One region of the Hydrogenophaga sp. R2 genome, then DNA from elsewhere that is predicted to be linked to it. Evidence: predicted binding sites of a transcription regulator. Region 1 holds the regulator's gene; the other holds the start of a gene.
The links. The regulator FNR, encoded in region 1, switches genes on or off when oxygen is low (the NO sensors DNR and NnrR bind a similar motif). The targets are predictions, from matches to a motif close to TTGATNNNNATCAA.
Positions count from the first base shown of each region.

Region 2: WD026_RS10590 (TraR/DksA family transcriptional regulator) is a predicted target of FNR. The motif match lies at 4,579-4,592, and genes of this name have one in related genera.

Region 1 covers NZ_JBBHZN010000001.1:537,155-547,931, forward strand. The annotation lists gene ccoN (cytochrome-c oxidase, cbb3-type subunit I) at 1-855, shown strand, start outside; gene ccoO (cytochrome-c oxidase, cbb3-type subunit II) at 875-1,501, shown strand; gene WD026_RS02625 (cbb3-type cytochrome oxidase subunit 3) at 1,513-1,650, shown strand; gene ccoP (cytochrome-c oxidase, cbb3-type subunit III) at 1,676-2,587, shown strand; gene ccoG (cytochrome c oxidase accessory protein CcoG) at 2,702-4,081, shown strand; gene WD026_RS02640 (nitrogen fixation protein FixH) at 4,102-4,392, shown strand; gene WD026_RS02645 (hypothetical protein) at 4,407-4,664, shown strand; gene fnr (fumarate/nitrate reduction transcriptional regulator Fnr) at 4,677-5,396, opposite strand; gene hemN (oxygen-independent coproporphyrinogen III oxidase) at 5,577-6,962, shown strand; gene WD026_RS02660 (sulfite exporter TauE/SafE family protein) at 6,988-7,659, shown strand; gene WD026_RS02665 (DMT family transporter) at 7,663-8,571, opposite strand; gene aceA (isocitrate lyase) at 8,904-10,235, shown strand; gene WD026_RS02675 (formylglycine-generating enzyme family protein) at 10,303-10,777, opposite strand, start outside.
Region 2 covers NZ_JBBHZN010000002.1:426,757-437,533, forward strand. The annotation lists gene WD026_RS10560 (response regulator) at 1-335, shown strand, start outside; gene WD026_RS10565 (hypothetical protein) at 414-824, shown strand; gene WD026_RS10570 (ProQ/FinO family protein) at 855-1,523, shown strand; gene WD026_RS10575 (FIST signal transduction protein) at 1,527-2,828, opposite strand; gene WD026_RS10580 (PhaM family polyhydroxyalkanoate granule multifunctional regulatory protein) at 2,869-3,660, opposite strand; gene WD026_RS10585 (enoyl-CoA hydratase/isomerase family protein) at 3,694-4,533, opposite strand; gene WD026_RS10590 (TraR/DksA family transcriptional regulator) at 4,639-5,004, shown strand; gene WD026_RS10595 (VOC family protein) at 5,037-5,477, shown strand; gene WD026_RS10600 (fumarylacetoacetate hydrolase family protein) at 5,484-6,491, opposite strand; gene WD026_RS10605 (IclR family transcriptional regulator) at 6,553-7,458, shown strand; gene WD026_RS10610 (DUF3108 domain-containing protein) at 7,455-8,531, shown strand; gene WD026_RS10615 (BTH_I0359 family protein) at 8,684-8,968, shown strand; gene WD026_RS10620 (ChaN family lipoprotein) at 9,060-9,887, shown strand; gene WD026_RS10625 (aminotransferase class III-fold pyridoxal phosphate-dependent enzyme) at 9,916-10,777, opposite strand, start outside.

The DNA of each region.
Region 1 (10,777 bases):
GCCGGCGTGCAGGACGCCATGGTCCAGTGGTGGTACGGCCACAACGCGGTGGGCTTCTTCCTCACCGCCGGCTTCCTGGGAATGATGTATTACTTCATCCCCAAGCAGGCCGAGCGCCCGGTCTACAGCTATCGCCTGTCGATCGTGCACTTCTGGGCGCTGATCTTCACCTACATGTGGGCCGGCCCGCACCACCTGCACTACACCGCGCTGCCGGACTGGACCCAGTCGGTCGGCATGGTGTTCTCGCTCATCCTGCTGGCCCCGAGCTGGGGCGGCATGATCAACGGCATCATGACCCTCAGCGGTGCCTGGCACAAGCTGCGTGACGACCCCATCCTGCGTTTCCTGATCGTGTCCCTGTCGTTCTACGGCATGAGCACCTTCGAGGGCCCGATGATGTCCATCAAGACCGTCAACGCCCTGAGCCACTACACCGACTGGACCATCGGCCACGTGCACAGCGGTGCCCTGGGCTGGGTGGGTCTGGTGACCATGGGCTCCATGTACTACCTGATCCCGCGCCTGTACGGCCGCAAGCAGATGTACTCGGTGCCCGCCATCGAACTGCACTTCTGGGTGGCCACCATCGGCATCGTGCTCTACATCGCCGCCATGTGGATCGCCGGTGTCATGCAGGGCCTGATGTGGCGCTCGGTCAACCCCGACGGCAGCCTCACCTACACCTTCGTGGAATCGGTCAAGGCCAGCTTCCCGTTCTATGTGATCCGTCTGGCCGGGGGTCTGCTGTACCTGGGCGGAATGATCGTGATGCTCTGGAACGTGGTCATGACGGCCCGCAGCGGCCGGGTCGAAGAGGTCCGGGTGCCCGCACCCCAGCCCGCCCACGCCTGAGAACCGGAGGAATCAACCCATGGCACAAGCTGACAAACCCACCGGTTTCACCCACGAGCGGATCGAGACCAACAACTTCCTGATGATCGTGCTCATCGTCCTGGTGATCGCGGTCGGCGGACTGGTCGAGATCGTCCCGCTGTTCTTCCAGAAATCCACCACCCAGCCGGTGGAGGGCCTCAAGCCCTACACCGCGCTGCAGGTGGCCGGTCGCGACATCTATGTGCGCGAAGGTTGCTACAACTGCCACTCGCAGATGATCCGCCCCTTCCAGGCCGAGACCCTGCGCTACGGCCACTACTCGGTGGCCGGCGAGTTCGTGTACGACCGTCCTTTCCAGTGGGGCAGCAAGCGCACCGGCCCCGACCTGGCCCGCGTGGGTGGCCGCTACAGCGACGAGTGGCACCGCGTGCACCTGAACAACCCGCGTGACCTGGTGCCCGAGTCCAACATGCCGGCCTACCCGTGGCTGGAGAAGCGCACCGTCAAGGCCGAAGGCCTGCCGCGCCGCATGGAGGTGCTGCGCACCCTGGGCGCGCCCTACAGCGACGAAGAGGTCAAGGGCTCGGTGGAGGCCGTCAAGGGCAAGACCGAAATGGAAGCCCTGATCGCCTACCTGCAGGTGCTGGGCACCGCCATCAAGTAAGGAGTGCGGCCATGGACATCAACGACCTGCGCAGCATCGTCACCGTGGTGAGCCTGTTCACCTTCCTGGGCATCGTGGTGTGGGCCTGGTCCCGCCGCAACCAGGCCGGCTTCGAGGAAGCCGCCCGCCTGCCCTTCCAGGACGAGTGACCCGACAACCGAACCGAGAACCATCATGAGCGACTTCACCAACGACTTCTGGTCCTGGTACGTGGCCGGGCTGACCCTGGTCAGCATCATCGCGTGCGCCATCCTGCTGTGGATCAGCGGCACCACCAAGGTCAAGGCCCACGCCGACAACACCACCGGCCACGTGTGGGACGGCGACCTGCAGGAACTCAACAACCCGCTGCCCAAGTGGTGGGTGTACCTGTTCATCATCACCGTGATCTTTGCGCTGGCCTACGGCCTGCTGTACCCCATGTTCGGCCAGTACAAGGGCGTGCTCGGCTGGTCCTCGCAGGGTCAGCACACGGCCGAGGTCAAGAAGATGCAGGAGGCCATTGCGCCCATCTATGCCGCCTTCCGCAGCCAGGCCCCCGAGCAGCTGGCCGGCGACGCACAGGCCATGGCCGTGGGCGAGCGGCTGTTCCAGAACAACTGCGCCCAGTGCCACGGCTCCGATGCGCGCGGTGCCCGCAGCTTCCCCAACCTCACCGACGGCGACTGGCTGTATGGCGGCACCCCGGCCGACATCAAGACCACGCTCATGGAAGGCCGCAACGGCATGATGCCGCCCATGGCCGCTGCCGTGGGTTCGGCCGAAGACGTGCGCAACCTGGCGCATTACGTGCTGAGCCTCTCGGGCAGCCCGCACGACTCGGTCAAGGCCACGGTGGGCAAGAGCAAGTTCGGCGCCTGCGCCGCCTGCCACGGCATGGACGGCAAGGGCAACACCGCGATGGGCGCGCCCAACCTGACCGACAACACCTGGCTGCACGGCTGGGGCGAGGAGGCGGTGGTCAAGGCCATCACCAACGGCTTCAGCAACCAGATGCCGGCGCAGGCGGCCAAGCTCAATGCCGACCAGATCCATGTGCTGACCGCCTACGTCTGGGGCCTGTCGAACAAGCCCGCCGCCCGTTGATCTTTTTCCACTGATCCTTCCGGCCGAGACCCGAGACGCTCCGTGACCGAACGCAAGACCGTCATCCCCATCGTTCCCGCACCCGCTGCCGCCGCCGTTGGCGACGACGAGGTGATGGTCTCGCTGTATGCCTCGCGGCAGAAGATCTACCCGCGCTCGGTCTCGGGCTTCCTCTCGCGCTGGCGCTGGGCCCTGGTCTGGCTGACCCAGCTGGTGTTCTACGGCCTGCCCTGGCTCAGCTGGAACGACCGCCAGGCGGTGCTGTTCGACCTGGAGGCGCGGCGCTTCTTCCTCTTCAACTTCGTCCTGTACCCGCAGGACTTCATCTACCTCACCGGCCTGCTGGTGATCTCGGCACTCGCGCTGTTCCTGTTCACGGCGGTGGCGGGGCGCCTGTGGTGCGGCTACGCCTGCCCGCAGACGGTCTACACCGAGATGTTCCTGTGGATCGAGAAGCAGGTGGAAGGCGACCGCTCGGCCCGCCAGCGGCTGGACCAGTCGCCCATGAGCCTGAAGAAGCTGGGCCGGAAGTCGGCCAAGCACGGCCTGTGGCTGGCGCTGTCGGTCTGGACCGGCTTCACCTTCGTGGGCTACTTCACGCCCATCCAGGAGCTCGCCGGCCTGGTGGCCAGCCTGTCGCTCGGCCCGTGGCAGACCTTCTGGATCCTGTTCTATGGCGTGGCCACCTACGGCAACGCCGGCTTCCTGCGCGAGCAGGTCTGCAAGTACATGTGCCCCTATGCGCGCTTCCAGAGCGCCATGTTCGACCGCGACACCATGATCGTCACCTACGACGAGCGACGCGGCGAGCCGCGTGGTGCGCGCAGCAAGAAGGCCGACCCGGCGGCCCTCGGTCTGGGCAGCTGCGTCGACTGCACCCTGTGCGTGCAGGTCTGCCCCACCGGCATCGACATCCGCAAGGGCCTGCAGTACGAATGCATCGGTTGTGGCGCCTGCATCGACGTGTGCAACGACGTCATGGACAAGGTGGGTTATCCGCGCGGCCTGATCCGTTACGCCACCCAGAACGGCATGGAGCAGGGCTGGAGCCGCCAGCAGATGCTCCGGCGTGCCCTGCGGCCGCGCGTGCTGGTCTACACCGCCATCCTGGGGGCCATCACGCTGGCGGTGCTGGGCAGCCTGTTCCTGCGCACGCCGCTCAAGGTCGACGTGATCCGCGATCGCGGCGCGCTGGCGCGGATGGTCGAGCAGGGCCGCATCGAGAACGTGTACCGGCTGCAGATCATGAACGCCACCGAAGCCACCCAGCATTACCGCGTCACGGTCAAGGGGCTGGAGGGCATCGCCCTGGCGCCCAGCCCCGACGTGGTGGTGGAGGTCAAGCCCACCGAGGTGCGTGCGGTGGGCGTGAGCGTGCAGATCCCGCCCGGCTCCGCCGCCACCGGCTCGCACCCGATCGAATTCGACATCCGCTCCACCGACCAGGCCGGCCTGGGCGTGGTCGAGCATTCCACCTTCATCGTGCCGCGCTGACGCGGCCCCGGAGACCTGCCATGAACACGAACGAACCGACGGCCGCCACCACCCCCGAACCCTGGTGGCGGGTCAAGGCCATGTGGCTGGTGGTGGGCGGACCGCTGGTGGTGGTGCTGGGCTGCATCGCCACCATCACCCTGGCCATCCGCCACCCCGATCCGGTGCTGGACAAGGCCGCCTACGAACGCGACCTGGCCGCGGCCCGATCGCTGGATGGCGCCGAGCGCGAGGCTGCGCTGATCAAGCTGCAGCCGGCCCACCAGGCGCGCAACCACGCGGCCTCGCCGGTGGTGCCGCAGGACCGTTGAGGCGGGGAGGGCACATGACCGCACGCCTGAACGCACGCACCTGGCTGATCGTGGGCTGGCCGGCCTTTCTGGTGGCCGGTGTGCTGGAGATGGTGGTGTTCGCCATGGTCGACCCGGGCGACCTGCACACCTTCGGCGGCGGCCGCATCCATCTGTCGCCCCAGGCCGTCTACACGCTGGCGTTCTTCGTGTTCTGGGCGGCCACCGCGGTGGCCGGCGCCCTGACGCTGATGCTGGCCCGACCGGCCGAGGACATCAACCGGCCGGTCTGAAGCCGGGCGACCTCAGAGGCAGCTGCGCGAGTTGACGATCTGCTTGAGCGCGTCGGTGTCCTTGATGTGCACGTAGCGCTGCTTGACGTCGATGACGCCGTCCTCGACGAACTTGGAGAAGGTGCGGCTGACCGTCTCCAGCTTCATGCCGAGGTAGCTGCCGATCTCCTCGCGCGTCATGCGCAGGATCACCTCGGACTGCGAGAAACCCCGGGCGTGCAGGCGCTGCACCAGGTTGAGCAGGAAGGCCGCCAGGCGTTCTTCGGCCCGCATGCTGCCCAGCAGCAGCATGACGCTGTGGTCGCGCACGATCTCGCGGCTCATGATCTTGTGCACATGGTGCTGCAGCGTGGTGAATTCGCGCGAGAGCTGTTCCACCTCGTTGAACGGCATCACGCAGACCTCGGCGTCTTCCAGCGCGATGGCGTCGCAGGAATGGCGGTCGTTGACGATGCCGTCCAGGCCGATGATCTCGCCCGTCATCTGGAAGCCGGTCACCTGATCGCGGCCGTCCGGCGTGGTCACGCAGGTCTTGAAGAAGCCCGAGCGCACCGCGTACAGCGAGGTGAACCGGTCGCCGGCACTGAACAGGGCGGTGCCCCGCTTGATGCGACGGCGGGTGGAGATGATGTGGTCGAGCTTGTCCATCTCTGCCTCGTTCAGCCCCATGGGCAGACAGAGTTCGCGCAGATTGCAGCTGGAGCAGGCGACCTTGATGGCTTGGGCGTCCATAAGCGGGTCGTGATTTTTGCAAGAGGTTACCCGATGCACCGGGGGGTGTCGATGCAAGTGCACCACAGCAGTGCGGATTCAGGCTTCGGCGCCGGCCCTTGATCCGTGTCAATACGGCCGTGGGCGGTCGGCGTCACAGTACGCCCATACGGGGAGAACCCGAGGAAGAAACCAGGAGCAATGCCCGTGAGCCATGCCATCCCCGACGACCTGCTGCAGCGCTTCGATGTGCCGGGTCCGCGCTACACCTCTTACCCCACGGCCGACCGTTTCGTCGAAGCCTTCACCGAAGCCGACTACACCCAGGCCCTGGAGCAGCGCCGCGCCGGCTCCATGGCGCTGCCGCTCTCCATCTATGTGCACATTCCATTCTGCGAATCGGTCTGCTACTACTGCGCCTGCAACAAGGTGATCACCAAGCACCACGGCAAGGCGGCCGAGTACCTGCGTTACCTCTCGCGCGAGATGGAGCTGCAGGTGCAGCACCTGGGCGCGGGGCAGTCGGTGTCGCAGCTTCACCTGGGGGGTGGCACGCCCACCTTCCTGTCGGACGAGGAGCTGTCCGACCTGATGCACATGATCCGCCGCCACTTCACCCTGGTGCCGGGTGGTGAGTACTCGGTGGAGGTCGATCCCCGCACCGTCAGCCGCGAGCGCCTCGAGGTGCTGCACCGGCTGGGCTTCAACCGGCTGAGCTTCGGCGTGCAGGACTTCGACCCCACGGTGCAGAAGGCGGTGCACCGGGTGCAGCCGGCCGAGCAGGTGTTTGCGCTGGTGGCCGCTGCGCGCGAGATCGGCTTCGAGTCGGTCAATGTGGACCTGATCTACGGCCTGCCGCTGCAGACGCCGGAGTCGTTTGCGCACACGCTGGCCCAGGTGTCGCTGCTGCGCCCGGACCGCATTGCGCTGTACGCCTATGCCCACCTGCCCAGCCGCTTCAAGCCGCAACGCCGCATCCTGAGCGCCGAGCTGCCCAGCCCCGGCGACAAGCTGGCCATGCTGTCGGCCTCGCTCGATGCGCTGGGCGATGCCGGCTATGTGTACGTGGGCATGGACCACTTTGCCCTGCCCGACGATGCCCTGGCCGTGGCCAAGCGGCAGGGCCGGCTGCACCGCAACTTCCAGGGCTACAGCACCCGGCCCGACTGCGACCTGATCGCACTCGGTGTGTCGGCCATCGGCCGCATCGGCGCCACCTACAGCCAGAACGCCAAGACGCTGGAGGAGTACTACGACCTGCTCGACCAGGGCCGCCTGCCCATCGTGCGCGGTCTGGCGCTGAACCGCGACGACCTGCTGCGCCGCGCGGTCATCATGTCCATCATGTGCCAGGGCGAGCTGTCGTTCGAGTCCATCGACCTGGGGCACCTGATCGACAGTCGCACCTACTTTGCGCGGGAGTTCGTGGCCCTGCAGCCGCTGGTGGAAGCCGGCCTGGTGCAGATCAACGACAGCGGCCTGCAGGTCACGGCACGGGGCTGGTACCTGGTGCGGGCCATCGCCATGGTGTTCGACCGCTACCTGCAGACCGACCAGGACCGGGCCCGTTTCTCCAAGATCATCTGAACCCGCCCGAGGCTACAGTCCAGTCATGCAGACCTCGATGGCCGTGACGGCCTTGTTCATGGGCCTGGTGGGTGGCCCGCACTGCGTGGCCATGTGCGGTGCCGCCTGCACCGGCATTGCGCGCGCCGCCGGCAGTTCCGGCACCCGGGCGCTGCTCACCTTTCAGGCCAGCCGCATGCTGGGCTATGCGCTGTTCGGCGCTTTTGCGGCCGGCTCGGTGCAGGGTCTGGCCTGGCTGGGCACCCACACCGCCGTGCTGCGACCGGTGTGGACCAGCTTTCATGTGGCGGCGCTGCTGCTGGGGCTGGTGCTGCTGTGGCGGGCGCGTCAGCCGGCCTGGATCGACGGGCTGGGCCAGACCCTCTGGCGCCGCGCCCGGCCGGTCATGGCCCGCCTGGGGCCACGCGCTCCGGTGGTGCTGGGCGTGGGCTGGGCCCTGATGCCCTGCGGCCTGCTGTACTCGGCCTTGCTGGTGGCCTCGCTCACCGCCAACGCGCTGGAGGGCGCTGCGGTCATGGCCCTGTTCTGCCTGGGCACCTCGGTGTCGCTGGTGGCGGGGCCCTGGCTGATGCTGCGCCTGAACAACGCCCGCTCCGGCGCCTGGGGCATCCGGCTGGCCGGGCTGGCCCTGCTGGTGACGTCGGGCTGGGCGCTGTGGATGGGCCTCACGCAGCCCACCGGGCTGTGGTGCCTCTGAAGCTCAAGCCGGCGATCGCTGGGGCAGGGTGGCCAGCACCAGGCCCAGCAGCGCGATGCCGAAGGCCAGCAGCTGCACCGGCGTGAGCACCTCGCCCATGAACAGCACGCCGATGGCCGCCGCGCTGATGGGCAGCATGACGGTGAACACGCCCGCCTGGGACGCCGGCACCGTGCGCAGCCCGGTCATCCACAGCCACACGGTCCACACGCTGGCCGCCAGCCCGTAGAACACCAGCAGCAGCCAGATCGGCGCCTGCACGGCGCCGAAGTCGAACGACAGCGCGGCCCACAGGCCCATGGGCGTGACCAGGGCCAGCCCCACCAGGTTGATGAGGGCCGAGATGCGGCGCGGCCCCAGGCCGTCGGTCAGGCGTTTGCCGATCACCACATACGAGGCCTCGCACACCACGGCGGCAAACACCAGCAGGTTGCCCAGCCAGGCCATCGAGCCGGCGGCCTCGGGCGTGGCCGGCTTCTGCAGCGAGAACAGGCCGATGCCCACCGCCGCGCACGCAATGCCGGCCAGGCTGCGGCCACCGATGCGTTCGCGCAGGAAGATCCAGCTCAGCACCGCCACCACCGCCGGGATGGACGACATCACCACGCCGGCCGCCACGGCGGTGGTCAGGCTCACGCCATAGAGCATGCAGATGGAGAACAGGAAGTTGCCCAGGAACGACTCCAGGAACAGCAGCCAGCGGGTGCGCGGCGTCATCGGCGGCTCGTCGGCCGGCTTGCGCAGCCAGCGGGCCATGGCCAGCGCCCCCACACCGAAGCGCAGCCAGGCCAGCAGGAACACCGGAAACACCAGCACCAGCGGCTTGGACAGCGCCACATAGCTGCCCACCAGGGCCATGCTGAGGGCCAGGCAGCCGTAGGCCATCCAGCGGGGTAGGGAGCGGTCGGTCATGAAACGGTCCGGAAGCGGCGGTCGCCGGATGATGCCTCAGGCCTGCGTGGGGTTTTCAGCATGGAGGATTTGCTTTCCGTCATGCGGAATTCCGGCATGCTGCGCCGCACGATTTTTTCTCAATCCAAGAAAAGCTTTTCCGCATCGAGAAATTCGATCCGAAGTTCATTGATTTTATTGTAGAAAATATTTTCTCTTATATAAGACATAAGAGCTTCCACAGGTCTTCTATAAGACTTAAAGTCTGTCCAACGGCACCGACACGGTCACACCCACGATGCCGACCGATGCCGGACAGCCCGTCCGATTTCAAACCCTGAAGGAGCACCACCATGCCGCAATCCCTGAATCAGCAACTCAGCCGCGCCCAACAGATCGAGGCCCTGGAAAAAGACTGGGCCACCAACCCCCGCTGGAAGGGTGTCAAGCGTGGCTACAGCGCCGCCGACGTGGTGCGCCTGCGTGGCAGCCAGCCGATCGAATACACCCTGGCCCAGCGCGGTGCCGAGAAGCTGTGGGACAAGGTCAACGGCGGCGCCAAGAAGGGCTATGTGAACGCCTTCGGCGCCATCACCGCCGGCCAGGCCATGCAGCAGGCCAAGGCCGGTCTGGAGGCCGTGTACCTGTCGGGCTGGCAGGTGGCCGCCGACGGCAACACCTCCGAGACCATGTACCCCGACCAGTCGCTCTACGCCTACGACTCGGTGCCCACCATGGTCCGCCGCATCAACAACACCTTCAAGCGCGCCGACGAGATCCAGTGGAGCCGTGGCATCGAGCCGGGTTCGGCCGAGTTCATCGACTACTTCCTGCCCATCGTGGCCGACGCTGAAGCCGGTTTCGGCGGCGTGCTCAACGCCTTCGAACTCATGAAGAACATGATCGCCGCCGGTGCCGCCGGCGTGCACTTCGAAGACCAGCTGGCCGCCGTGAAGAAGTGCGGCCACATGGGCGGCAAGGTGCTGGTGCCCACGCAGGAAGCCATCGAGAAGCTGATCTCGGCCCGCTTCGCTGCCGACACCATGGGCGTGCCCACCCTGATCCTGGCCCGCACCGACGCCGAGGCCGCCAACCTGATCACCTCCGACCACGACGCCAACGACAAGCCTTTCCTCACCGGCGAGCGCACCCAGGAAGGCTTCTACCGCGTCAGGAACGGTCTGGAGCAGGCCATCAGCCGTGGCGTGGCCTACGCCCCCTACGCCGACCTGGTGTGGTGCGAGACCGGCACGCCCGACCTGGGCTTTGCCCGCGAGTTCGCCCAGGCCGTGCACGCAGCCTGCCCGGGCAAGCTGCTGAGCTACAACTGCTCGCCGTCCTTCAACTGGAAGAAGAACCTGGACGACAAGACCATCGCCGCCTTCCAGGAAGAGCTGTCCGCACTGGGCTACAAGTACCAGTTCATCACCCTGGCCGGCATCCACATCAACTGGTTCAACACCTTCCAGTTCGCCCACGCCTATGCCCGCGGCGAAGGCATGAAGCACTACGTGAACATGGTGCAGGAGCCCGAGTTCAAGGCCCGCGAGCAGGGTTACACCTTCGTGTCGCACCAGCAGGAAGTCGGCGCCGGCTACTTCGACGACGTGACCACCGTCATCCAGGGCGGCTCCTCCAGCGTGAAGGCCCTGACCGGCTCGACCGAAGAAGAGCAGTTCCACTGATCCCGGATCCGCCACAGAGCGGAGGAGGAGACGCAAAAGCCCGGGCTGGTCCCGGGCTTTTTTGCGTTCAAGGCATGGTCTCACGCACCAGCCGTATGCCCACCAGCGGATAACGCGTCTGCACCGAGTTCCAGTTGCGGAACGAGCAGCGCGCATACAGCGGCCAGGTGTGCCAGGAGCCGCCCCGGCGGACCTTGACGTTGCCGTCCGGCGGTCCGGTCGGGTCGTCCTGCGGAGATCGGGCGTACCCGTCTTCGTCGTACCAGTCGGACACCCATTCCCAGACGTTGCCGTGCAGGTCGTGCAGGCCGAAGGCGTTGGGCTCGAACGAGCCCACGGGCGCGGTGAAGGTGTGGCCGTCGTGGCCGGGGGTGGCCCGGTCGCGCCAGGCGGGCCAGAGGGCGGCGGTGGCGGCATCGAAGGTGTTGCCGCTGCGGGGCAGGCCGGCGGGGTCGTCCCCGTGCTGGTAGCGGGTGGTGGTTCCTGCGCGGCAGGCGTATTCCCATTCGGCCTCGGTCGGCAGCCGGTAGGTGCGGCCTTCC
Region 2 (10,777 bases), on a different contig from region 1:
TGATGGCGGGCAAAAGTTATGTGAGCCCCCACCTGCCGACATCCAGTGCCTCCGAGGACCAGCGCCGACCGGCACACGCCACGGGACTCCCGCCATCCCTGACGCAGCGGGAGCAGCAGATCGTCCGGATGATTGCCGCCGGACTCAGCAACCAGGACATTGCCGACCGGCTGTTCATCAGCGTGCTCACCGCGCGCAAGCACCGGCAGAACATCATGCTCAAGCTGGGGCTGCACAACGGCGCCGAAATAGCGGCCTATGCCATGCAGGTCGGGCTGGCGGGCGCACCGCTGCTGCCTGGGGCACTGGCATGGTCCGACTTGCAACAAAAATAGTACTTGTGTTGTATTTTTTGATGGCCAGGGCGTCGGAATACTGCCGTTGAGGCATCCCATTCCGACCTGGAGCCCCCCATGAAACTGCTCTCACGGCGCCAGCCGCTCAGCACCGAGTCCCCGTCCGACAGCACCCTCACCCCTGCCGTGCCGGACGACATCGAATCCGGGCTGGCCCCGTTTCCGCTGGCCGACGAGTACGCGCTGACCATCCATTTCTGCCTGTCACAGCACGGCCTGGACAACGACCAGATGCGGGTCAGCGTGCGCCCGGTGGGCAGCACACCCGGCGGGCTGGACATCTACGCAGGCTTCGTCAAGGTGCTGCGCTGGACCCCGCCGGTGCGCGCTCTGGTGGTCCAGATGCCCTGGGTCGAGCGCCGCATCGAGCGGCGGCTGCGCCAGACCGGCCTGCTGCAGTACAGCCAGTTCGGCGGCCTGTGGTTCCGCTCGCCGGGGCAACTGGCCCACGAGTTGCCGCGCCACTGAACGTGGCACGCGGGCTGGCATGATGCGGGGTTGACCTCCTCCCGCCCCGACCCCATGCCGCCCTCCCCCGCCCCGAATCGCCCACGAACCGCCGGACAGCGCCCTGCCGCACCGGCCAGAACCCACCCCGCGCTGGACGCACTGGCGCAGCACTACCCGGCCCTGTTCGGCGAGACACCCAAGCCACTGAAGCGGGGCGTTTACGAAGACCTGCTGGCGCTGCACGGCGAGACGCTCACCGCCGACGGCATCAAGGCCGCACTGGCCCTGCACACCCGGTCGACCCGCTACCTCAATGCCGTGGCCGGCGGACAGCCGCGACACGGCCTGAACGGTGAGGTGGTCGAACCGGTCGCGCCCGAGCAGCGCCACCATGCCATCCTGGAGGTGTTCAAGCGCCGGCAGGCGCGTTCGCCGCAGGACCTGCGCCCGCAGCTGCGCCAGCGCATCGTGCAGTCGTTCGAAGCCTCCGGGCTGGGGCAGGAGGCCTACGCCACCCTGGTGCAGGGGCGCGACGAAGCGATGAACCAGCTCACCCGTGACGCGCTGGCCCAGGCGGTGCAGCAACAGGCCCGTGAATCGGCGCTGCTGCGGGCCTTCGAGCTGAGCGGTCAGGAGCTCGAGGCCTTTGCCGCCGGTTACGGACTGCCCGTGCCGGAGGCGCGCCGCATGCTGGACCGCGCACGCGCACGCCGCTGAGCGTCAGCCCGCCGGGGTGGTGAAGACGGTGAGCACCCCGGTGTAGCCGTAGAGCCGGTGGTACGCGATCTCGCCACCGGCAAAAAATCCCACCAGCGGCACGTCGCCCAGCGCCCGACGCACCACCTGGAGTTCGGCACTGGGCGCGCCGAAGTGGGGGCCACCCCGACCGGCGCAGCTCACATACACCGCACCGGCGATGCGCCGGGCCGGGTGCGGCACCGACTCGGCCTCGGACGCTGCCAGCGCATGGGCCAGTGCATGGTCCTGGGCTTCAGGCTCCAGCTCTTCGCGCAGCTCGGCACAGATGCGGGTCAGGTCGGCCCGGGCCGCCTCGGTGTGCCGTTCGCAGAAGGCCAGGCGCGAACCGACCGGCGCCATGTCGCCGATGGCCACGCCCCGGCGCTGCGGATCCACACCGATGAGGTGACGCACCATCACGTCCGGCCCGAACTGCCCCCGCCGCGCCAGGGCAGCCCCCGGCCCCTGACCGGAGGGGTGCGCATGGCGCAATCCCGCCAGGGTGGCGCGCAGCTTCGGCATGGCCTGGGCCGGCTGATCCAGCGAGATGCCGCGCTCCTGCAGCAGCACATCCAGCGCAGGCTGACCATCCAGCGCCAGCACCAGATTGCCGTCGGCTGCGGTGATGGTGCGCTCCGCCCCGACCGGCTGGGCGCCCTGGGTCACCCGGGACAGGATGCCCACATCGCCCGCAAAGGCCACGCCACTCAGGCCGCCGTGGAACACGCCGGCACTGGCGCCCTGGCCCCGCAGGTTGCCATGGCTGCCGAGGGCGAACTGCACGGTGCTGCCGCGGCTGCTGGCCAGTCCGCCGAACAGGTAACCGCTGGCGGTGCGGTCGGCCATCTCGGCGATCAGGTCGGCCAGTTCGGGCGTCTGGCCATCGGCATGCACCAGCGCGGTGTGGGCCACGAACCCCTCACCGTCGCCGCTGCGGCCGGAGGCACCCAGCGGTGCCACGCCGCTGAACACCCGGTAACGGGCGGGGTCGAGGTCGCACAGCATCACGGCCATGGCCGGCTCGTCGAAGTACTCCACATTGTTCGAGGCGATGCCCACCCCCACCGTGCCCGCCCAGTCGGTGACCTCGGGCAGCTCGGCACACAAGTGCTCCAGGATGGCCTGGGCCTCGTCGGCGTAGCGGTCGGTGATGTAGAGCAGGCCCAGCGAGGGGCTGGCAGCGTGGTCGGGCAGCGCCATGCGGGCCCGCAGCTGGGCCAGCACCAGGGCGGCGGCCATGCGCCACTGGGGGTGGGTGGCGTGGGCGTAGGGAAACAGTTTCATCCGGGTCCGGGATCACCCAGGGCGGGTGGCAGGTGGTCTGTCAGCGGCGCCGGGCGGCGGCACTGCGGCCGGCCGTCTTGCGCGGGGTGGTCGGGGTGGCGGCTTGGGCGGCGGCCCTGGGTGCCGCCTTGGCGGTGCCGGGCGTGACCGCGCGCAGCGCCGCACGACCGGCTGCCTTGCCGGCGCCCACCGCCGTCTTGACCGCCGAATCGGTGAGGCCGGCGGCCACATCGCGGGTGGTCTGCAGCGCGCCCTGGCGGGCCGCGTCCTTCACGGCGTTGGTCGCGATCTGCTGGAACTGCTGGCTGAGTGCGCCCCACCATTGCAGGGGGTCGACCACACCACCAGCGGGGGCAGCGGCCTTTCTGGCAGCCGTCTTGCGGGCGGGAGCCTTGCGCGCCGGCGGTGCGGTACGGGCCTGGATGCCCTCGTACACCTTCTTCGCGGCAGGCTGATCGGCATCGGCCGGGGGAACGAAGGAGGCCAGCGAATCGGCCGCCTTGAGCTTGAAGGCATTGGCCACGTCGCCCATGCTGAAGTTCATGGTCTTGAGCGTGGACAGCGTCATCTTCTGGACTTCGAGCGCCTGGATGGTGGCCCCCAGGGCCTTGGCGTTCTGGTCGAGCCAGAAATGCACCGCCTTGAGCTCCTCGATGCGCTTCTCCAGCTCCTCCACATTGAAGGTGGGCGCCACCCAGTGGCTCAGGTTGGGCAGCTGCGGGATGTTCTGGCCGATGCCCTGCGCGATCCCGCCGGCGGCCTGGCCGGCCAGGCTCTGCAGGAAGTCGAAGCCCGGCACGAATTTGCCGAATCCACCCGTGTTCTCGCTCATGCCGGTCTCCTGCCCTGGCGGGCTGCTCGCTGGTCAGTCGTCGGTGCCGTAGCGCGGCGACCGCTTCTCGCGCAAGGATGCCACACCTTCCCGCACGTCGGGACCGGCAAAGCCCATGAATTCGAGCGCCAGCGAGGTGTCGAAGCTCGGCCCTGCCTGGCGCAGCCAGTTGTTCAGCGAGTACTTGGTCCAGCGGATGGCGCTGGTGCTGCCGCTGGCCAGCCGGTCGGCCACCTCGTAGGCCTTGGTCAGCAGCTGCTCGTCGTCGACCGCCAGCGACACGAGGCCGATGCGCTCGGCCTCCTCGCCGCTGACCGGCTCGCACAGCATGAGGTAGTACTTGGCCTTGGCCATGCCGCACAGCAGCGGCCAGACGATGGCCGCATGGTCGCCGGCCGCCACGCCCAGCCGGGTGTGCCCATCGACGATCTTCGCGCTGCGGGCCGCAATCGAGATGTCGGCCAGCAGGCCGGCCACCAGCCCCGCGCCCACGGCCGGGCCGTGCATGGCGCTCACGATGGGCTTGTCGCAGTTGATGACGTTGTAGACCAGATCGCGCGCCTCCTTCCAGACGCGGGAGCGCACCTCGAAGTCGCTGGCCATGTCCTGCACCAGCGCCAGGTCGCCGCCGCCGGAAAAGCCCATGCCGTCACCGCGCAGCACGGCGGCCCGCACCGAGTCGTCGCGGCCGACATCGCGCCAGATCTCGCTGAGCTCCCAGTGGCCTTCGTGCCCGGCCGTGGGCAGCTTGCCGTTGCCACCGGGGCCGTCGGCCCGCATGCGGATGTCCAGCACGCTGGGCACTCCGTTCACCAGGGGTCCGCGGCGGGTGATGGACAGGGTCTGGTAGCGGCTGTAATCAATGTCAGGCATGCGTGTCTCCGGTTCAGGGTGTCGTGGAATGCCGGCCGATTGTGCTTGACCTGCATCAAGGTCCGCCCGCCACCGGCGCGACATCATGAGGGTTCAGGAGGACCCATGAACACACCGATTTCCGACACCTTTGCCCGCCAGCTCCAGGACCAGCGTGGCGCCCTGCTCGCCCGCGTGCGCGCCCAGCGGGGCGGCGCCATCGGCCGCGCCGAAGCGGCGTTGGACGCCCGCGCACAGGCCAGCGATGACTGGGCCAAGGCCAACGAGGAGCGCGACCTGCTGATCGGACTCGAAGAACGCGAGTCCGCCGAGCTGGTGGCCATCGATGCGGCCCTGCAGCGCATCGCCGACGGCAGCTACGGCCTGTGCCTGCAGTGCGGCGTGTCGATCCCGGCCGCCCGGCTGCATGCCCAGCCCACGGCCGAGCGCTGCGTGGGCTGCCAGGACACTCAGGAAAAGCACGGCCACTGACCGGGCTGAAGGCCGGCCGCTATGCTGGCGCCATGAGCCACACCGATGCCCCGCTGCAGACCCGCAGCCTGTTCCACTTCGCCTTTCATGTGACCGACCTCGACGAAGCACGCCGCTTCTACGGCGGTGTGCTGGGTTGCCGCGAAGGCCGCAGCACCGACACCTGGGTCGACTTCGATTTCTTCAGCCACCAGATCTCGCTGCACCTGGGCCAGCCGTTTGCCACCAGCCGCACCGGCCGGGTGGGGGATCATCTGGTGCCCATGCCGCACTTCGGCCTGGTGATGCTGCTGCCGCCGTGGCGCGAACTGGCCGAGCGGCTGAGTGCCGCCGGCATCGATTTCGTGGTGCCTCCGCAGGTGCGGTTTGCCGGCCAGCCGGGCGAGCAATGGACGATGTTCTTCTGCGACCCGTTCGGCAACCCGATCGAGGCCAAGGGCTTTGCCTCGCTCGATCAGGTCTACGCGGTCTGAGCCGGCTTACTGCGGCGCAGCGATCTTCTGGTCGATGGCACCGAACAGGCTCTGGCCGTCGCGGCCCTTCATCTCGATGCGGATGGTGTCGCCGAACTTCATGAAGGCGGTGGAAGGCTGACCGTCCAGGATGGTCTCGATGGCGCGCTTCTCGGCGATGCAGCTGTAGCCCTTGGGCCATTCCTTGCGGCCATCCACCTCGATGGCCTTGTTGCTGACCGTTCCGCTGCCCACGATGGAGCCGGCCCGCACGTTGCGGGTCTTGCAGATGTGGGCAATGAGCTGCCCGAAGTGGAAGGTCATTTCCGGCCCCGCTTCGCACATGCCGACCTTGCGGCCATTCCAGGTGCTCTGCAGCGTCAGGTGCACGCGGCCGCCCTGCCAGGCGTCACCCAGTTCGTCCGGGGTGATGGCGACCGGGCTGAAGGCCGTGGCCGGCTTGCTCTGGAAGAAGCCGAAGCCCTTGGCCAGTTCGGCCGGAATCAGGTTGCGCAGCGAGACATCGTTGGCCAGCATCAGCAGGCGGATGCCGTCCAGGGCCTGCTCGGGCGTGGCCTGCATCGGCACATCACCGGTGATGACGGCGATCTCGGCCTCGAAGTCGATGCCGAAGTCCTCGCTGGGCACCACCACGTCGTCGGTCGGGCCGATGAAGTCGTCGCTGCCGCCCTGGTACATCAGCGGGTCGGTGTAGAAGGACGCCGGCACCTCGCTGTTGCGTGCCGCGCGCACCAGCTCCACATGGTTGATGTAGGCCGAACCGTCGGCCCACTGGTAGGCCCGGGGCAGCGGGGCCATGCACATGGCCGGGTCGAACGGGAATGCATGGCGCGCCTTGCCCTGATTGAGCGTCACGTACAGGTCGTGCAGCTGCGGGCTGATGAAGTTCCAGTCGTCCAGGGCCTGCTGCAGGCGGTGCGCGATCCCGGTCGCATAATGGGCCGTCGACAGGTCGCGCGAGACCACCACGAGTTGTCCATCGCGCGATCCGTCCTTGTACGTGGCGAGTTTCATGCCGATCTCCAGTTGCGTGCGTGCCGGGCAGGCGATTACGGATAGTAAAATCCATTCACCCATGCGTAAGCGCGAGATTCTAGACCAAAGCGGCGAGCCGCACACCCCCGACGCCGCAGACACCCCGGTCGACGGGCCGGACGACAGCCCCCAGCGCGCCGGCATCCAGTCGGTGGAGGTGGGCTTCGAGCTGCTCGATGCGCTCTCCCGTACCGACGGCGCCCTCATGCTGCGCGACCTGGCCGCTGCGGCCGGCATGAGCGCGGCCAAGGCGCACCGGTATCTGGTGAGCTTTCAACGCCTGGGCCTGGTGGTGCAGGACCCGGTGAGCACCCGCTACGACCTCGGCCCGGCCGCCCTGCGCCTGGGTCTGGCCAGCCTGGCCCGGCTGGATGGCGTGAAGCTGGCCCGCCAGCGCATCGACGCCCTGCTGCCCGAGACCGGTCACACCCTGGCCATTGCGGTGTGGGGCAACCAGGGCCCGACCATGGTGCACTGGACCGAAGCACCACAGACCGTGCCGGTCACGCTGCGCCTGGGCGATGTCATGCCGCTGCTCACCTCGGCCACCGGTCGCTGCTTTGCGGCCTTCATGGGAGAGTCCGGCCAGGACGCCGGCCGGGTGGAGCCCATGCTGCGCGCCGAGCTGGCCCGGCTGAAAAAGCTGCCCGACAACGGCCTGCCGCTGTCCGACGTGCCGCGCTCCTGGGCAGACGCCCAGGCCCTGCTGGCCGAAGCCCGCCGGCGCGGGCTGGCCCGCGTGGTGCACAGCCTGCTGCCCGGCGTGGGCGGTTTCTGCGCCCCGGTGTTCGATGCGCAAGGACGGCTGGTGCTGGGCCTGGTGGTGCTGGGATCGGTGGTGACGCTGGACACCGACTGGTCATCCCCCGCCGCGCAGGCGGTGTTGCGCACCGCCCGCCAGCTCAGTGCCGACCTGGGTCACCGCGCGGCCGGCGATCCGGCATGACACCGCCCACCGGCCGCAGCCGCACCGGTCTGCTGGCCGTGGTGGCGCTGGTCGTGCTCGCCCACGGACTGGCGCTGGACCGTTTGGCCGGCGCCCTGTCGGCCAGTGACGAACCCGTACCGCCACCACCCGCCCCGAGCCAGGTGAGGCTGGTGCAGCTGGTGCCTCCACCCCCCGCAGCCCAGGCCCGGCCTGTGGCTCCGCCGGTCCGTTCTGCAACGCCCGCACCGCCGCAGCCGCGTCCCGCTGCCCCGACCCGTCCGCCCGCACCCGAGCCCACACCCGAGCCCGTACCGCCGCTGGCGGCAGCCCCCGAGCCGGTCGAGCCCGACACCGCGCCCACCCCGCCGGTCGACCCCTCGCAGGCGTCATCGTCGCGCCTGCAGCTGCAGGCCGATCCGGCGCCCCCGCCCGAATCGACACCCGCTGACCGCCCCCCGCTGCCGGTGGCACTGCCGCCCGACGCCGACCTGCAGTACCAGGTGCAAGGCCAGGCACGCGGGCTGCGCTACACCGCCAGCGGCGAGCTGCGCTGGCGACAGGGCGGCGGGCGGTACGAGCTGTCGATGCGGCTCTCGGCCTTTCTGGTGGGCAGCCGCAGCCAGTCCAGCACCGGGCAGATCGACGCCACCGGCCTGCTGCCCGAGCGCTTCAGCGACCGCTCCCGTTCAGAGCGGGCCGCCCATTTCGATCGCAGCACCGGAACCATCCGCTTCAGCAACAACGCCCCCGACGCGCCCTTGCTGCCCAACGCACAGGACCGGCTGAGCGTGTTCCTGCAGCTCGCCGGCTGGCTGCAGGCCGGCGCATTCCAGACGGGCAGCGCCCTGGAACTGCCGGTGGCCGGCGTGGGTGGATCGGAGACCTGGCGCTTCGTGGTGGGCGACCTGGAAACCCTGTCGCTGCCGGCGGGCAGCCTGACCGCCCGCAAACTGGTGCGCGAGCCGGCCGACACCTACGACAGCCGGGTCGAGGTCTGGCTGGCACCCGAACTGGGCCATCTGCCGGTGCGGCTTCGCATCACCCAGGCCCAGGGCGACATGGCCGACCAGCAACTCAGCCAGCGGCCCTGAGCGGTCGAAAGTGCCCACGGTGTGCGAAAAAAGGCCTCTCCCCTTGAAAAATTCCACCGCCCGACCCAGATAAATGTCCGTTGTTGAAGTCGGGGCCGCGTTTGCCGATATAAAGACCACAGGCCCTCTGGTTGATCACAAGGACATATCCCATGAACATGCTGTACGACTCGGAAGCCTTTGCGGTGGTGCACATCCTGGCCGACGCCCCGGCCGAGGGCGAACTGCAGGTGGCCGACGGCCCGCAGATCGCCCGCCACGGTTTCGAGATCGTGGACAAGCGCTCCGGCAAGGAGGTCTACCTCGACGGTTCGTGGGCCGAAATGTTCCAGCAGCAGATATCGGCCTGGCAGCGCTCCATGCCCTCGCAGGAAGAGGTGGAGACCACGCTGGAAGGCTACGCCGGTCTGGCGCAGATGCCGGTGGTCATGCACTGAGGCACGCCCTCCCGTCCCGAAACCAGCCCGGCCTGCCCGGGCTTTTTCATGCCTGGACGGGACGTGGCCGCCGGCTGCGTAGCATGTGGGCATGACCCTTCTCGTCGCTGCCGGCCGAACGGCCAGCCCTCTCCTGATCGCCAGCCTGTTCCTGATCGCCAGCCTGGCGGCGTGCGCCACGCGTGCGCCCGCCGCACCCGAAGCCATGCTGGACCGCCTGCTGCCTGCCCAGGCCCTGCTGCTGGGCGAACAGCACGACGCGCCCGAGCACCAGGCCCTGCAAAAAGCGGCGGTGGAACACCTGGCGCGGCAGGGTCGGCTGGCGGCCGTGGTGATGGAGATGGCCGATCAGGGACGCCAGACCGATGGCCTGCCCCGCGACGCCACCGAAGCCCGGGTGCGCGAAGCCCTGGGCTGGACCGACGACACCGGCTGGCCCTGGCCCACCTACGGCCCGGTGGTGATGGCGGCGGTGCGGGCCGGCGTGCCGGTGGCCGGCGGCAACCTGCCCCGCAGCTCCATGCGTGCCGCCATGCAGGACAGCTCGCTCGACGGGGTGCTGGACACGGCAGGACTGGAGCAGCAGAAGACCGGCATCCGCGAAGGCCACTGCGGCCTGTTGCCGGAGAGCCAGATCGCCCCCATGACCCGCATCCAGCTGGCCCGCGACAAGGCCATGGCCGCCACGCTGCAGCAGCGCGCCCGCCCCGGCATGACGGTGCTGCTGATCGCCGGCAACGGCCATGTGCGGCAGGACATCGGGGTGCCGCGCCACCTGCCCGCCGGGTTTGACCACCGGGTGCTGGTGGCGCAGGCGGGTCAGGCCGGCGCCGGGCTGCCCGCCGATGCGGTGTGGCCGACACCCGCCTTGCCGCCGCAGGACCACTGCGCCGAACTGCGCCAGCGTTTCGGCCGCTGAAGCGGCCGCTGGGCCGGGTCCGGAAGGGTCAGGCCGGCAGCCGGCGGATGGCGTCGGCCAGGGTCGAGACCATGGTCTCGATGTGCTCGCGCTCCACGATGTAGGGCGGGGCGAACACCAGGTTGTCGCCGGCGTTGCGCACCAGCACACCCTTGTGGAAGCAGTCCATGAAGACGTCGAAGGCGCGCTTGCCCGGCATGCCGGGCTGCGGCGCCAGCTCCACCGCGCAGGCCAGGCCCAGGCTGCGGATGCCGATGACGTGCGGCAGGCCCTTGATGGCCGAGTGCATGGCATCGCCCAGCACCTGGCCCATCTGGCCGGCGCGCTCGAACAGGTTCTCCTGCTTGTAGAGCTCCAGCGTGGCCAGGGCGGCGGCGCAGGCCACCGGGTGGCCCGAGTAGGTGTAGCCGTGGAAGAACTCGATGGCGTGGTCGGGCGCGCTGCCGTGGGCACCCATCATGGCGTTGTAGATGCGGTCGGTGCAGATCACGCCGCCCATGGGCATGACGCCGTTGGTGACGCATTTGGCGAAGTTCAGCATGTCGGGCTGCACGCCGTAGAAGTCGGCGCCGAAGCCGGTGCCCAGGCGGCCGAAGCCGGTGATGACCTCGTCGAAGATCAGCAGGATGCCGTGCTTGTCGCAGATCTCGCGCAGGCGCTTCAGATAGCCCTGGGGCGGGATGTACCAGCCCGCGCTGCCGGCCACCGGCTCCACGATGACGGCCGCCACGTTGCTGGGGTCGTGCAGCGGCAGGATGCGGTTCTCCAGCTCCAGCAGGATGTCTTCCTGCCACACCGGCTCCTGGTGGTGGATGTAGGCGTGGTTGACCGGGTCGTGGATGAAGCGCATGTGGTCCACGCGCGGCAGCAGGGCCGTGCCGTAGACCTTG